2 regions of the Streptomyces sp. NPDC107500 genome follow, and region 1 is predicted to be linked to the other one. Evidence: riboswitches for the same ligand, from Rfam matches in the RefSeq annotation. Region 1 holds a riboswitch; the other holds the start of a gene.
What was found. A riboswitch is a leader RNA that binds a small molecule or an ion and turns the genes downstream of it on or off. The one in region 1 is predicted to bind S-adenosylmethionine.

Region 1 (7,246 bases):
TCTTCTTGGCGACTTCCTTGACCAGCTCGGCGCCGATCTTCTCGTACGGGTCCTCGAGCTCGATCTCCTTGGCGATGGAGACACCATCGTTGGTGATCGTGGGGGCGCCCCACTTCTTCTCGAGGACGACGTTGCGGCCCTTGGGGCCGAGCGTCACCTTGACGGCGTCCGCGAGCTGGTTCATGCCGCGCTCGAGGCCGCGCCGTGCCTCCTCGTCGAACGCGATGATCTTGGCCATGTGAAGTGGTCCCTCCAGGACTGGGGGTGATTCCTTCGGACCGCGCCCGCGCCCGCGACGGACGGCTCGCCTGCCTCGTGGTTCCTTCCCCACCCGGCCTGCGGGCCTCACCGACCCGGTCCTTCGTTGTCACTCTCACCTTCAGAGTGCTAACGCCAATGATTAGCACTCGACCCCATCGAGTGCAAGCGCCTCCGGGGATCCGGGCCACCCTCTCCGCCACCCGCGAACACCGGGCCCGCCACGGTCCGGGCAGGCCGAAGGGCCCGCACCTCCGGGGAGGTGCGGGCCCTTCGGAGAAGAACCGTTTACTTGCGGTGGCCGAACGTCTCAGGCGCTGAGGCGAACCATGTCGGCCTGCGGGCCCTTCTGACCCTGCGAGATCTCGAACTCGACCCGCTGGCCTTCTTCGAGGGTGCGGTAGCCGTCCATCTGAATCGCGCTGTAGTGGACGAAAACATCCGCACCACCGTCGACCGCGATGAAGCCGTACCCCTTCTCCGCGTTGAACCACTTGACGGTGCCCTGAGCCATGCCTAACTCCCCTATTACTGGCCCTTGCACAGATCCGCACTTCGCGGACCCGGGTCAGACCTCACCCCCCACGACTGGGGGCGTGCGCCGGAACGCGTCGACCGCGGCTGAATGTATCTGTCCAACTGCCGTCTGCAACAGGTCAATCGGACGAGAAATCTGGACGTACCCGGTCCGGAATATGACGAGCTTTCCCCTGAATGTGGGTCAAGTCGGGGCACACAAAAGTCACAAAAGCCGCGAAACACACCCACACTTTGGCTACTTCTTGTCGGGCGGGCGGCAGGAATTCAAGGTTCCCGATGCCTTGATCGGGAGCGCGTTCCCCAACTCTACCGCGCTCAATCCAATGGAATTGCCCCCTCCGCTTCTCTCACGGAGGGGGCAATTCGATGAACTCTGCGTCACCGCGATTACCTGCGGTAACGAAAAGGCGGATCAGCCGCCGGCGACCGCCGGGATGATGGAGACGCCCGCGCCGTCCGGGGTCGCGGTCTCCAGGCCCTGCTCGAAGCGCACGTCGTCGTCGTTGACGTAGACGTTGACGAAGCGGCGCAGCTTGCCCTGGTCGTCCAGGACGCGGGCGGCGATGCCGGTGTGGTTCTTCTCCAGGTCGGAGATGACCTCGCCGAGATTCGCGCCCTCGGCACTGACCTCGGCCTGGCCACCGGTGTAGGTGCGCAGGATGGTGGGGATGCGGACGTTGACGCTCACTTGAACCTCCGGTCAGGTGACTTGGCTAGGGGCGCGGGGAACTGCGCGACCAGCCCCCACGGCCCGCAGACGACATACAAGCTGTCCTACGCGAGTCCGGCCTCGCGGAACGAATCCAGGTTGGGACGAATGGTCGCGGTCAGCCCGGTGCCCGCCACCGCGTCCAGCGTCTTCAGACCATCGCCGGTGTTGAGCACGACGGTGGTCAGCGACGGGTCCAGCGCGCCGCTCTCGACCAGCTTCTTCGTCACCCCCACCGTCACACCACCGGCGGTCTCCGCGAAGATGCCCTCGGTCCGGGCGAGCAGCTTGATCGCGTCCACGACCTGCTCGTCGGTGACGTCCTCCACCGCACCGCCCGTGCGGCGCGCGATGTCGAGGACGTAGGGGCCGTCGGCGGGGTTGCCGATGGCCAGCGACTTGGCGATGGTGTCCGGCTTCTGCGGGCGCACCACGTCGTGGCCGGCCTTGTACGCCGTGGAGACCGGGGAGCAGCCCTCGGCCTGGGCGCCGAAGATCTTGTACGGCTTGTCCTCGACCAGACCCAGCTTGATCAGCTCCTGGAGCCCCTTGTCGATCTTCGTGAGCTGGGAACCGGACGCGATCGGGACGACGATCTGGTCGGGCAGCCGCCAGCCGAGCTGCTCGCAGATCTCGTACGCGAGGGTCTTGGATCCCTCGGCGTAGTACGGCCGCAGGTTGACGTTGACGAAGCCCCAGCCTTCGCCGGCCGGGTCGCCGATCAGCTCGGAGCAGAAGCGGTTCACGTCGTCGTAGTTGCCCTGGATGCCGACCAGCTCACCGCCGTAGACGGCGGCCATGACGACCTTGCCCTGCTCCAGGTCGTGCGGGATGAACACGCAGGAGCGGAAGCCGGCCCGGGCGGCGGCGGCGCCGACGGCGCCGGCCAGGTTGCCGGTGGAGGAGCAGGAGAGGGTGGTGAAGCCGAAGGCGCGGGCGGCCTCCAGGGCCTGGGCGACGACGCGGTCCTTGAAGGAGTGCGTCGGGTTGCCGGAGTCGTCCTTGACGTAGAGGCCGCCGGTGACGCCCAGCTCGCGGGCCAGGTTGTCGGCCTTGACCAGCTTGGTCCAGCCCGGGTTGATGTTCGGCTTGTCGGCCACGTCGGCGGGGACGGGCAGCAGGGGGGCGTAGCGCCAGATGTTCGCGGGGCCCGCTTCGATCCGCTTGCGCAGCTCCTCGGTGTCGTAGGCCGAGAAGTCGTAGGCGATCTCCAGCGGGCCGAAACACTCCTGGCAGGCGAAGAGCGGGCCGAGCGGGACGCGGTGGCCGCACTCGCGGCAGCTCAGCGCTGCGGCGGGGCCGAGGTCGACGGTGCCGTCGGTGGAGTTCGTGGGGGTTTCGGCAGTCTGCACAGCCATGGAGGCGAGGCCCTTTCTCCTCATCTTTCTCACGACGCATCTCGCCGTGAGACGGATTTGGCACCTTCCCTAGCCGGGAGCCTCGCCACGTCCGTGTGACAAGAACCGACTGGAGGGTTGCCGGGGCTTCATCGGGCCGTTTCCCTCTGCCCCTCTGGATGAGCGGTATGAAGTTGTTGTCCTTCGCGGTACGCGCGGTGACCCCGGCATGCGGGGGTCCTGCGCGTTGTTCAAGACTGTAACCGAAGGCCAGGACGGTTGAGATAGTCGTCCGTACCGCGAGATGGATCACAACTGATCACGAAGGAGTCCTGGGACCGTGCTGGAAGAAGTCGAGCGCTGGCTGAGCGCGCGTTCCTGGTCCGCCGGGGACCGGCCGATCCGGCAGCTGCTGGCCGCCAAACAGGCCACCGGGCAGACGGTCAGCGTGGTGCTCCCGGCCCTCGACGAGGAGGCGACGGTCGGCGAGATCGTCACGGTGATCCGCCGCGACCTGATGGACCGGGCTCCGCTGGTCGACGAGATCGTGGTCGTGGACTCCGGGTCGAGCGACCGTACGTCGGAGGTGGCCGCGGCGGCGGGCGCGCGCGTCGTGCACCGCGACGCGATCCTGCCGCGGGTCCCGCCGGTGCCGGGCAAGGGCGAGGTGCTGTGGCGTTCGCTGCTGGTCACCGGCGGCGACATCGTCTGCTTCGTCGACGCCGACCTGCGCGAGTTCTCCGCCGACTTCGTCTCCGGGATCGTCGGCCCGCTGCTCACGGAACCGGACGTGCAGCTCGTCAAGGCGATGTACGACCGCCCCCTCGGCACCACTCCCGGCCAGGGCGGCCGGGTCACCGAGCTGGTGGCCCGCCCCCTGCTCAACCTGCACTGGCCGCTGCTGGCCGGCTTCGTGCAGCCGCTCGGCGGCGAGTACGCGGCCCGCCGCTCCCTGCTGGAACGGCTCCCCTTCCCCGTCGGCTACGGCGTCGAGCTGGGCATGCTGGTCGACGCCCTGCACCTGGTCGGCCTGGACGCCCTCGCCCAGGTCGACGTCGGCGTCCGGCGCCACCACCACCAGGACGGCCAGGCCCTGGGCCGCATGTCCGCCGCGATCTACCGCACCGCCCAGCTCCGCCTGGCCCGCGGCCACCTGGTCCGCCCGACCCTCACCCAGTTCGAACGCGGCCCCTCGGGCTTCGAGCCCCGCACCCACGCCGTGGACACGGAGGAACGGCCACCGATGAGGGAGATCGCGGAGTACACGGCGCGGCGGGTGGCGTGATCGGCACCGCTGTGGTGTGCGACCACGTTTGAGCATTTCGGGGCCGGGCTAGGTTGAGGCGTATGGCTTCAAGCTTCGGTGCTGCTCAGGTGCTGGTCGCCTCCAATCGGGGGCCGGTCTCGTACGAGGTGCGTGAGGACGGGTCGCTGCACGCGAAACGCGGGGGCGGCGGCCTGGTCTCCGGGCTGTCGTCGATCGGCCCGGACGCGGGGGCGCTGTGGGTGTGCTCGGCGCTCGGCGACGGCGACCGCGAGGCGGTGCGGCGCGGGGTCGGCGAGGACGGCGTGCGGATGCTGGACGTGCCGGCGGACGTGCACGCGGACGCGTACAACGGGATCGCCAACTCGGTGCTGTGGTTCGTGCACCACATGCTCTACCAGACGCCCGTGGAGCCGGTCTTCGACGCGGAGTTCCGGCGGCAGTGGGCCTCCTACGAGGCGTACAACCGGGCCTTCGCCGAGGCGCTGGCCGAGGAGGCCGCCGAGGGCGCGGTCGCGATCGTGCAGGACTACCACCTGACGCTGGTGCCGGGGATGCTCCGCGAGCTGCGGCCGGACCTCAGGATCGGCCACTTCTCGCACACGCCGTGGGCGCCGGTCGACTACTTCCGGCTGCTGCCGGACGACATCGCCGAGCAGGTGCTGCGCGGCATGCTCGGCGCCGACCGGCTCGGGTTCCTCACCCGGCGCTGGGCCGACGCGTTCACCGCGTGCTGCGACGCCCTGGTGGGCGGGCTCGGCTCCACGGAGACCGGCGTGCACGGGCTCGGGGCGGACGCGGACTTCCTGCGGAAGCGGTCGCACGAGGCGGACGTGGACGAGCGGATGGCGGCCCTGCGGGAGGAGATCGGCGAGGGCCGACGCACGATCGTGCGGGTGGACCGGACCGAGCTGTCCAAGAACATCGTGCGCGGGCTGCTGGCGTACCGGGAGCTGCTGGCGACGCGGCCTCAGTGGCGGGAGCGGGTGGTGCACGTCGCGTTCGCCTACCCCTCGCGGCAGGACCTCGCCGTGTACCGCGACTACACGGCCGAGGTGCAGCGGGTCGCGGACGCGGTCAACGCGGAGTTCGGCACGGCCGGCTGGACGCCGGTCGTGCTGCACGTGAAGGACGACTTCGCGCGGTCGCTGGCGGCGTACCGGCTGGCCGACGTGGCCCTCGTCAACCCCGTGCGGGACGGGATGAACCTGGTCGCGAAGGAGGTGCCGGTCGTCTCCGACGAGGGGTGCGTGCTGGTGCTGTCGCGGGAGGCTGGGGCGTACGAGGAGCTGGGCGAGGACGCGGTGGTGGTGAACCCGTACGACGTGTCCGGGACGGCGGAGGCCCTGCACACCGCGCTGTCCGTCCCCGCGGCGGAGCGTGCCGAGCGCTCGAAGCGGCTGGCCGCGGCGGGTACGGCGCTGCCTCCGGCGCGGTGGTTTCTTGAGCAGTTGAGGGCGTTGCGGGGCTGAGAGGGCGAGTGCGCTGCCCGGCGTAGCGGGGTGCCGCCTGCGCCCGCCCGTGCCGCCCCAGCGGCACGACTGCCCGCAGGCGGCGGCGGGGGCGCCCCAGGCGGCGGCGGGGGCCGCTAGGCGAGGCGCGCGGCCAGGGCGCGCAGGAGTCGCACCACGCCCGTCGGGCCGTCGTCGACCACCACGTCGGCCCGCTTTCTGAGGTCCGGGACCTCGTCGCTGCCGCTGCACACCAGGAGGCCCGGGGTGCCCTCGGTGCGGAGTACGTCGACCGCCGCGAAGGCGGGGAGGTCGCCGAGGTCGTCGCCGGCGTAGAGGACGGACCCGGCGTCCGTGTCGCGGACGTAGGCCCGTAGCGCGGCGCCCTTGTCCATGCCGGGCGGGCGCAGTTCGAGGACCATGCGGCCCGGTTCGACGATGAGGCCGTGCCGGGAGGCCAGGTCGGTGAGGGGGACGCGCAGGACGTCGAAGGCGGCCTGCGGGTCGGGGGCACGGCGGGTGTGGACGGCGACCGCGTGGCCCTTCTCCTCGGTCCAGGTGCCCTCCCCCGCCCCGGACCGCTCCAGCAGGGCCGGCAGCTCCGCGCGGACGGCGGCGACGCCGGGATGCGGTTCGGGCGTGGTGAGGGTGCCGGTGGCGGCGTCCCAGCGTTCGGCGCCGTAGTGGCCGAGGACGACGAGGTGGTCGAGGCCCGGGACGTCCGCGAAGCCGCCGTGCCGGACGGCGACCTCGGCCGGGCGGCCGGTGATCACCGCGACGGCGGCGACCTTCGGGGCGAGGGCCGCGAGCGCCGGTACGGCGTCCGGGTGGGCCCGCGCCCGGTCGGGGTCGGCGACGATCGGGGCCAGCGTGCCGTCGAAGTCCAGCGCGATCACCGCACGGCCGGGGTCGGTGAGGAGCGCGTCGAGCCCCGCGCGTCCGGCCGCCGTCGAAGGGGTCGGCAGGTGGTCCGGCGAGTCGGCACGGGAGTCGGCACGGGTGGAGTCCTGGTGGCTGCCCATACCGCGAACCTATCCCGCCGGCGCGGACGGCAACCTCGTCACCGCCTCACCGCTCCGCGCGGCGGGACTCCCGTATCCGGCGGAGGCGGTTGACCGTGACCGGGTCGGTGGCCAGGGCGCGGGGGTCGTCGAGGAGGGCGTTGAGGAGCTGGTAGTAGCGGACGGGGGCCAGGCCCAGCTCCTCGCGGATCGCGCGTTCCTTGGCGCCGGGGCCGGGGAAGCCGCGGCGCTCCAGTGCGAGGATGCCGCGCTCCCGCTCGGCCAGCTCTCCCAGGTCCATGTACGGCACCGTAGCGCCCGCCACCGACAGCGCTGCCCGCGAGGGCTTGTCGCGAGAGTCCTACTCCGCGCTGCCCACCCGCATCGCGGTCCCCTGTATCTGGGCGAGCACCTCCTGAGGGCTGCCGCCGGGGGCGACCGCCTGGCCGATCCGCTTCTTGACGTCGGCGCTGACCGAGGCCCAGGAGGTCTTGCCGACCGGGTACAGCTCGGAGAGCAGCAGTTCGTCCAGGAACGGCTTGAGGTTCTTGTCCTCGGCCGCGGTGCTCATGGCCTGGGAGGCGGAGGTGGTCACCGGCAGCAGGTCGTACTCGCGGGAGAAGTCGAGGACGTTCTCGTCGCTGTAGACGAAGTCGAGGAAGTCGCCGATCTCCTCCTGGTGGCCG
Region 2 (7,246 bases), on a different contig from region 1:
TACATGGCGAAGGCCGGAGGCTTCTTCTTCCTGGTCTTCGGTGTGATCGCCGCCGTCTCGGCCATCGCCACGATCAACCCGATCTGGGCCATCGGCCCCTACCGGCCGGACCAGGTCTCCACCGGCGCACAGCCCGACTGGTACATGGGCTTCTCCGAGGGCCTGATCCGCGTGATGCCGGGCTGGGAGATCAACTTCTGGGGTCACACACTCGCCCTGGGCGTGTTCATCCCGCTGCTGATCTTCCCGCTGGTGCTGGTCGCGATCGCGGTCTACCCGTTCATCGAGTCCTGGGTCACCGGGGACAAGCGCGAGCACCACATCCTGGACCGCCCGCGCAACGCCCCGACGCGCACCGCCTTCGGCGTCGCCTGGATGACGGTGTACTTCGTGCTGCTGATCGGTGGCGGCAACGACCTGTGGGCCACCCACTTCCACCTGTCGATCAACGCGATCACCTGGTTCGTCCGCATCGCGTTCTTCGTCGGGCCGGTCCTCGCGTTCATCGCCACCAAGCGGATCTGCCTCGGCCTCCAGCGCCGGGACAAGGAGAAGGTGCTGCACGGCCGCGAGTCGGGCATCATCAAGCGCCTGCCGCACGGTGAGTTCATCGAGGTGCACGAGCCGCTCAGCCAGGAGCAGCTGCACACCCTCACCGCGCACGAGCAGTACAAGCCGGCCGAGATCGGTCCGACGGTCGACGAGAACGGCGTCGAGCGCAAGGTGTCCCGCGGCGAGAAGCTCCGCGCCAAGCTGAGCGAGTCGTACTACGGCGAGGAGTCGCAGATTCCGAAGCCGACCGTCGAGGAGTACAAGGAGATCACGAGCGGCCACGGCCACCACTGACCCTCCTGCGTCGCCACACCACGGTCGAAGGGCCCCGTCCGTTCCGCGGACGGGGCCCTTCGCCGTGCCCGGGGCTGGATAGGGTGGGACCACACTCCTTCTCCACGACCTACGACCATCAGGAGCGGCCATGAGCGCTGTGACCCCCGCTGGAGGCGACACCGCGGGCGGCCGCTCCTGGCCCGCCCTGCTGAACCGGCTGCTGGACGGCCACGACCTGTCCCAGGACGACACCGCGTGGGCACTGGACGTGATCATGCGCGGCGAGGCGACCGACGCGCAGATCGCCGGCCTCGCGGTGGGCCTGAGGTTCAAGGGCGAGACCGTGGAGGAGATCTCCGGCCTGGTCCGCACCATGTACGCGCACGCCAACGTCATCGAGGTGCCGGGCGAGACCGTCGACATCGTCGGGACCGGCGGCGACGGCGCCAAGACGGTCAACATCTCCACCATGTCGGCGATCGTCGTGGCCGGCACCGGCGCGAAGGTCGTCAAGCACGGCAACCGCGCCGCCTCCTCCGCGTCCGGTGCCTCCGACGTCCTGGAGAAGCTCGGCGTCAATCTGGAGCTGACGCCGCAGCGGGTGGCGGAGGTCGCCGACGAGGCCGGCATCACCTTCTGCTTCGCCGTGAAGTTCCACCCGGCACTGCGCCACGTGGCCTCGGCGCGCGGCCAGCTCGGCATCCGCACGGTGTTCAACTTCCTCGGTCCGCTGACCAACCCCGCGAAGGTCAAGGCCCAGGCGATCGGCGTCGCCCACGCCCGGATGGCCCCGATCATCGCCGGTGTCTTCGCCGAGCGCGGCCACTCGTCCCTGGTCTTCCGGGGCGACGACGGCCTCGACGAGCTGACCACGACCGCCACCTCCCGCGTCTGGGTCGTGCGCGACGGCCGGGTGACCGAGGAGACCTTCGACCCGCGGGACGTCGGTCTCGAACTGGTGCCGGTCGAGGCCCTGCGCGGCGCCGACGCCTCCTACAACGCCGACGTCGCCCGGCGCCTGCTGAACGGCGAGACGGGCCCCGTGCGGGACGCCGTGCTGCTGAACTCCGCGGCCGCCCTGGTCGCCCTGGAGGGCGGCGAGGGACCCCTGCCGGAGCGCATCCGGGCCGGCATGGACCGCGCGGCCGAGGCGATCGACTCGGGCGCCGCCAAGCGCGTCCTGGACCGCTGGGTGGCCGCCAGCAACGCGTAGGCACCACCGTGTGACGTGCGTCCCGCGATCCGGACTCGGGTTGCGGGACGCCGATCACTTCCCATAGGTTTTTCGACAGGTCATGAGTGACAGTCATGAGGCCCCGGCCGACTGTCCGGCAACCCTCCGTCCGTGGCGGGGTGCCCCGGGTGAAGACCAGGTCGTGGACAGCAAGGTCCACGGCAAGCGCGGACCCCTCGCGAAACCAGGGGTCCTGGGTCCTCCGAGGGAGTCTCCCGTGAACCAGCGAATGCGATAGGGCCGCAGAGCCCCGCCTCCGCACACCCTCTTCTTCTCTTCACAGCGCCCTGCTTCGCGCTGGTCCTCACGGGAGTCCGCCATGTCCGTACCCACCGCTGTCGCCACTCCGCTGCCCGTCCTGGGCCGCGACGTCACCGTCCCGCTCGTCACCGGCGGCGAGGTCACCTACGCCGCGCTCGACTACGCCGCCAGCGCCCCCGCGCTCCAGCGGGTCTGGGACGACGTGGCGGCCTACGCCCCGTACTACGGCAGCGTGCACCGCGGGGCCGGGTACCTGTCGCAGCTGTCGACCGACCTGTTCGAGAACGCCCGCGACACCGTCGCCGGGTTCCTCGGCTGCCGGGAGGACGACCAGGTCGTGTTCACCCGGTCCACCACCGACTCCCTGAACCTGCTGGCCGGCGCGCTGCCCGCCGGCTGCCGGGTCTTCGTCTTCGAGACCGAGCACCACGCCTCGCTGCTGCCCTGGCGGGACGCGGACGTGACCTACCTCGACGCGCCCCGCACCCACGCCGAGGCCGTCGAGACCCTGGAGCGCGCCCTCGCCGCCCGCGAGCCGTACGGGCCCGCCCTGGTCTGCGTCACCGGCGCCTCCAACGTCACCGGCGAGCTGTGGCCGGTGCGTGAACTGGCCGCCGCCGCGCACGCGCACGGCGCCCGGATCGTGCTGGACGCCGCCCAGCTCGCCCCGCACCACCCGGTGAGCGTCCGCGACCTCGACGTCGACTGGGTCGCCTTCTCCGGGCACAAGCTGTACGCCCCGTTCGGCTCCGGCGTGCTGGCCGGCCGGGCCGACTGGCTGCGCGAGGCCGAGCCGTACCTCGCCGGCGGCGGCGCCAGCCGCAGCGTCACCCGGCGCGCCGACGGTGGTGTGGACGTGCGCTGGCACGAGAGCGCCGCCCGGCACGAGGCCGGTTCGCCCAACGTCATCGGCGCCTACTCGATCGCCTCCGCCTGCAAGGCGCTCACCGAGGCCGGGTTCGACTCGCTGGTCGCCCGCGAGGAGTACCTGATCGCCAAGGTGCGGGAGGGCCTCGCCGAGGTGCCCGAGGTGCGGGTCCTCTCCCTCTTCGGCGACGACGCGCCCCGCGTGGGCGTGCTCTCCTTCGTCGTCGACGGCTGGAACAGCTCCCACTTCGCGGCCGCGCTCTCCGCCGAGTACGGCATCGGGGTGCGCGACGGCCTGTTCTGCGCCCACCCGCTGGTGCGCACCCTGCTCGGCGGCGAGCCCGGGGCACAGGGCGAGTGCGGTGCCCCGGAGGCGGCGCCGGGGGAGAAGTCCCTCAACGCCATCCGCGTGAGCTTCGGCGCCGGCACCCCGGACGAGCACGTCGAGCGGTTCGTGCACGCCGTCAAGGAACTGGTCAGCGACGGCGCCCGGTGGAGCTACCGCACCGAGGACGGGCGCTGCGTGCCCGACACCTCCGCCGCCTGAGCCGGCCGGCCCGGCAGCCGCGACCCCAGCAGGACCATCCGCAGCGCCCGCTCCGTGGCGTCCGTCAGCAGCTCGGCGGCGCGCGACAGCGCGTCCGCCAGCGCCATCGGGGCCGGCATGATCCCGTGGCAGGCGTCCACCCCCGGCACGTCGTGCGCGCCCTCGCCGAGCGTGCCGGCCAGGGCGAGGACCGGACGGCCGTGGAGCTTGGCGCGCCGGGCCACCTCCGCCGGCACCTTGCCGCGCGGCGTCTGGTGGTCCAGGGCGCCCTCGGCGGTGAGCACCAGGTCGGCACGGGCGAGGCGGGCGTCCAGGTCCAGGTGGTCGAGCAGCACGTCGAAACGCGGCAGCAGCCGGGCGCCGACCGCGGCCAGCCCGGCGCCGAGTCCGCCGGAGGCACCGGTGCCGGGGCCGCCCCGCAGGTCCGTGCCGACGACCCCGAGGTCGCGGGTGAGGACGCGCGCCCAGTTCTCCAGCCCGGCCGACAACTGCTCCACCTGCACGGGCGTCGCCCCCTTCTGCGGGCCGAACACCCGGGCCACGCCCCGCTCGCCGCACAGCACGTTGTACGGGTTGCAGGCGACGAGCAGCTCGGTGTTCTTCAGGCGGGTGTCCAGGCCGGACGCGTCGACGCGGGCCAGGCGGACCAGCTCGCCCCCGCCGGGCGGCAGTTCGAAGCCGTCCGCGTCCAGCAGCCGCGCCCCGAGCGCCTGGAGCGCCCCCGCGCCCCCGTCCGACGTACCGGAGTCGCCGCAGCCGACCAGGATCCGCCGCACCCCGGTGTCGAGCGCGGCACCGATCAGCTCGCCGACGCCGTACGTGGTCGTCGCGCCGGGGTCGCGCAGGGCACGGGGGACCAGGGACAGACCCGCGACCGCGGCCATCTCCACGACCGCCGTGTCCCGGCCGCCGAGCAGCGCGAAGTGGGTGCCGACGGGCTCGCCGACCGGGCCGGTGGCGGCCAGCGCGACCAGCCGCCCACCGGTCGCGGCGGCCAGCGCCACGGCCGTGCCCTCACCGCCGTCGACCAGCGGGATCCGGTCGATCTCGGCGGCCGGCAGCACCCGGCGGACACCGGCCGCGATGGCGTCGGCGGCGGCCTGCGCGGACAGGGACTCCTTGAAGCCGCTGGGGGCGACGGCGACGCGGCCCAGCAGGGAGGGGGGTGAGGGCGCTGAGGACAGGGCGAACGTGGCGGACATGGCGGACTCCTTCATCGGGTGACGGGCACGCCGAGCAGCGGCCAGACGGCGGCGGCGAAGAACAGCACGAGCAGCGCGGTCAGCGGGGCCAGGACGGCGGACAGCCGCAGCAGGTCGCGCGGGGTGTAGGTGGGGGTGCCGGGGATGTCGGAGAAGAGCGTGACCGGCTTGGCGGAGGCCGGCAGCGTGTGGCAGAAGCCGGCCGCGGCGGTGGACGCGAGCGCCGCCGCGACCGGGTTGACGCCCGCTCCCACGGCCGCGGCGATCACCAGCGGGACCAGCACGGACGAGCGGGCCGAACGGGACTGGAGGACCAGGTGGGCCGCCGTGCTCACCGCGACCACGACCCCGAGGAAGACGGCCGGCGCCACGTGCGCGGGCAGCCCCGACACCAGCCACTTCGCCGCCCCGGAGTCCGCGAGCGCCACGCCCATCGCCATGGTCGCCGCCATGAACAGCAGCAGCGACCAGGGCACCGTCTTCAGCGCGTCCTTGAGCCGTACGGTGCCCAGCGCGGGGGAGGAGGCGACGACCGCCCCGATCAGCGCCACCACGGCGGGCGACACCTGGTGCAGGGGCTCGCTGCACCACAGCGCCACCACCGTGGCCAGCAGCAGGGCGCAGCGCTTCTCCGCCTGCGTCCAGGGGCCGGTGACCGGGCTCTCGCTGTGCCGCTGTATCTCCTCGGCGGTGATGTGGACCGGGCCCTGCCGGTCAGCGCGGCGCGTGGTGGTCAGCAGGACGGTCTCGGCGGCCAGATGGGAGGACGCCACCGCCAGCGGCAGCCCCAGCAGCAGCCACTGGGTGAAGCCGATCCGCTCCCCGGTCGCCTCCCACAGCACCGACACGGTGATCAGGTGCGCGCCCGCGCCGATCAGGGTGGCGACCGCCGACAGCAGGATCACCGTCGGGAACAGCAGCGCCAGCATCACCACCAGCCGCTTCCGGTCCGCGAGGGCCTTGGCGAGCGCCAGGAACACCGGCAGCGCGAGCGCCGCCCGGCCCGACGTGGCCGGCACCGCGAACGCGGTCACGACCAGCGCGGCCGTCGTCAGGTGCGTCAACTGCCGTACGGTGCGCGCCCCGCCGACCAGGAACGCCGCCGCCCGGCCGGCGAGCCCGGTCCGGGCCACCGCCGCCGCCAGCACGAAGGCGCAGATCAGCAGCCACACCGTGGCGTCCCCGAGGGCGCCGAAGAGGGTGTCGCTGCTGATCACTCCGGTCGCGGTCAGCGCGAGCCCGGCGCCCAGCGCGATGTACGTGTCGTCGATCGGCGTGCCGATCCAGGCACAGGTCGCCAGCGCGAACACGGCCAGGGTGAGCCGCGCGTCGCCGCCCAGGGCGGGGAAGTTGGCGGGGACCGCCAGCAGCGCGCACAGGGACAGCGCCACGCACAGGGCCGCCGCGAGGCGGAGGTTCAACGTCACGTCATCGAGGGTTCACGGGTGCGGTGAGCCGTCGATGAGCGTCACATGAAGGGAACTTCACCAGGCCGGCAGCCGGTACCCCATCCCGCGCACGGTCTCCACCTGCTGCGCCCCGAGCTTCTTGCGCAGCGCCCGCACGTAGACGTCCACGATGTTGGAGCCCGGGTCGAAGTCGTAGCCCCACACGTGCGACAGGATCTGCTCGCGGGACAGTACCTGCCCCGGATGGCGCAGGAACAGCTCAAGGAGCACGAACTCACGGGCCGTCAGGTCGACCGTGCGCCCCTGGGAGCGGGCCCTGCGGGTGCGCAGATCAAGGCTGAGCGCCCCCGACTTCAGCACCGTCACCTCGGGCGCGCGGGCCGCCGTGCGCAGCCGCAGCCGCACCCGGGCGAGCAGTTCCTCGAAGCGGAACGGCTTGGTCATCCAGTCGTCGGCGCCGCCCTCCAGGCCGGCCACCGTGTCCCGGACCGAGTCCCGGGCGGTCAGCACGATGACCGGGGTCGTCACCCGGGCCTCGCGCAGCTCGCGCAGGACCGTGAAGCCGTCCCGGCCGGGCAGCCCGATGTCCAGCACGACCAGGTCGAAGCCGCCGGTGAGGGCGTACTCGTAGGCGGCCTCGCCGTCGCCGACGGCGGTGGTGGTGAAGCCGTTGGCGCGCAGGCCCTTCTCGACGAAGGAGGCGATGCGCTCCTCGTCCTCGACGATGAGGATGCGGTTCATGGGCGTGCCTCTCCCGGAGTCATTCCAGTGTCAGTACGAAGATGGCGCCGCCGCCTTCCGCGGCGCGCAGGTCGACCCGGCCGCCGTGGCCCTCGGCGATCGCCCGGACGATCGACAGTCCGAGCCCGGCGCCCGTGCCGCGCACCCCGCGCCGGGC

Region 2: linked by a shared signal. The riboswitch ahead of ACZ67M_RS04360 (aminotransferase class V-fold PLP-dependent enzyme) and the one ahead of thrC (threonine synthase) in region 1 are both predicted to bind S-adenosylmethionine.

What each region holds. Positions count from the first base shown of each region.
Region 1 covers NZ_JBVJPF010000008.1:402,065-409,310, forward strand. The annotation lists gene groL (chaperonin GroEL) at 1-238, opposite strand, end outside; gene ACZ67M_RS31065 (cold-shock protein) at 569-772, opposite strand; gene ACZ67M_RS31070 (MoaD/ThiS family protein) at 1,211-1,486, opposite strand; gene thrC (threonine synthase) at 1,573-2,865, opposite strand; SAM riboswitch class I at 2,883-3,030, opposite strand; gene ACZ67M_RS31080 (glucosyl-3-phosphoglycerate synthase) at 3,185-4,129, shown strand; gene ACZ67M_RS31085 (alpha,alpha-trehalose-phosphate synthase (UDP-forming)) at 4,192-5,580, shown strand; gene otsB (trehalose-phosphatase) at 5,697-6,581, opposite strand; gene ACZ67M_RS31095 (DUF3263 domain-containing protein) at 6,628-6,861, opposite strand; gene ACZ67M_RS31100 (extracellular solute-binding protein) at 6,922-7,246, opposite strand, start outside.
Region 2 covers NZ_JBVJPF010000001.1:987,270-994,515, forward strand. The annotation lists gene qcrB (cytochrome bc1 complex cytochrome b subunit) at 1-846, shown strand, start outside; gene trpD (anthranilate phosphoribosyltransferase) at 977-2,041, shown strand; SAM riboswitch class IV at 2,120-2,236, shown strand; gene ACZ67M_RS04360 (aminotransferase class V-fold PLP-dependent enzyme) at 2,382-3,737, shown strand; gene ACZ67M_RS04365 (glycerate kinase) at 3,689-4,894, opposite strand; gene ACZ67M_RS04370 (SLC13 family permease) at 4,951-6,366, opposite strand; gene ACZ67M_RS04375 (response regulator transcription factor) at 6,424-7,089, opposite strand; gene ACZ67M_RS04380 (sensor histidine kinase) at 7,109-7,246, opposite strand, start outside.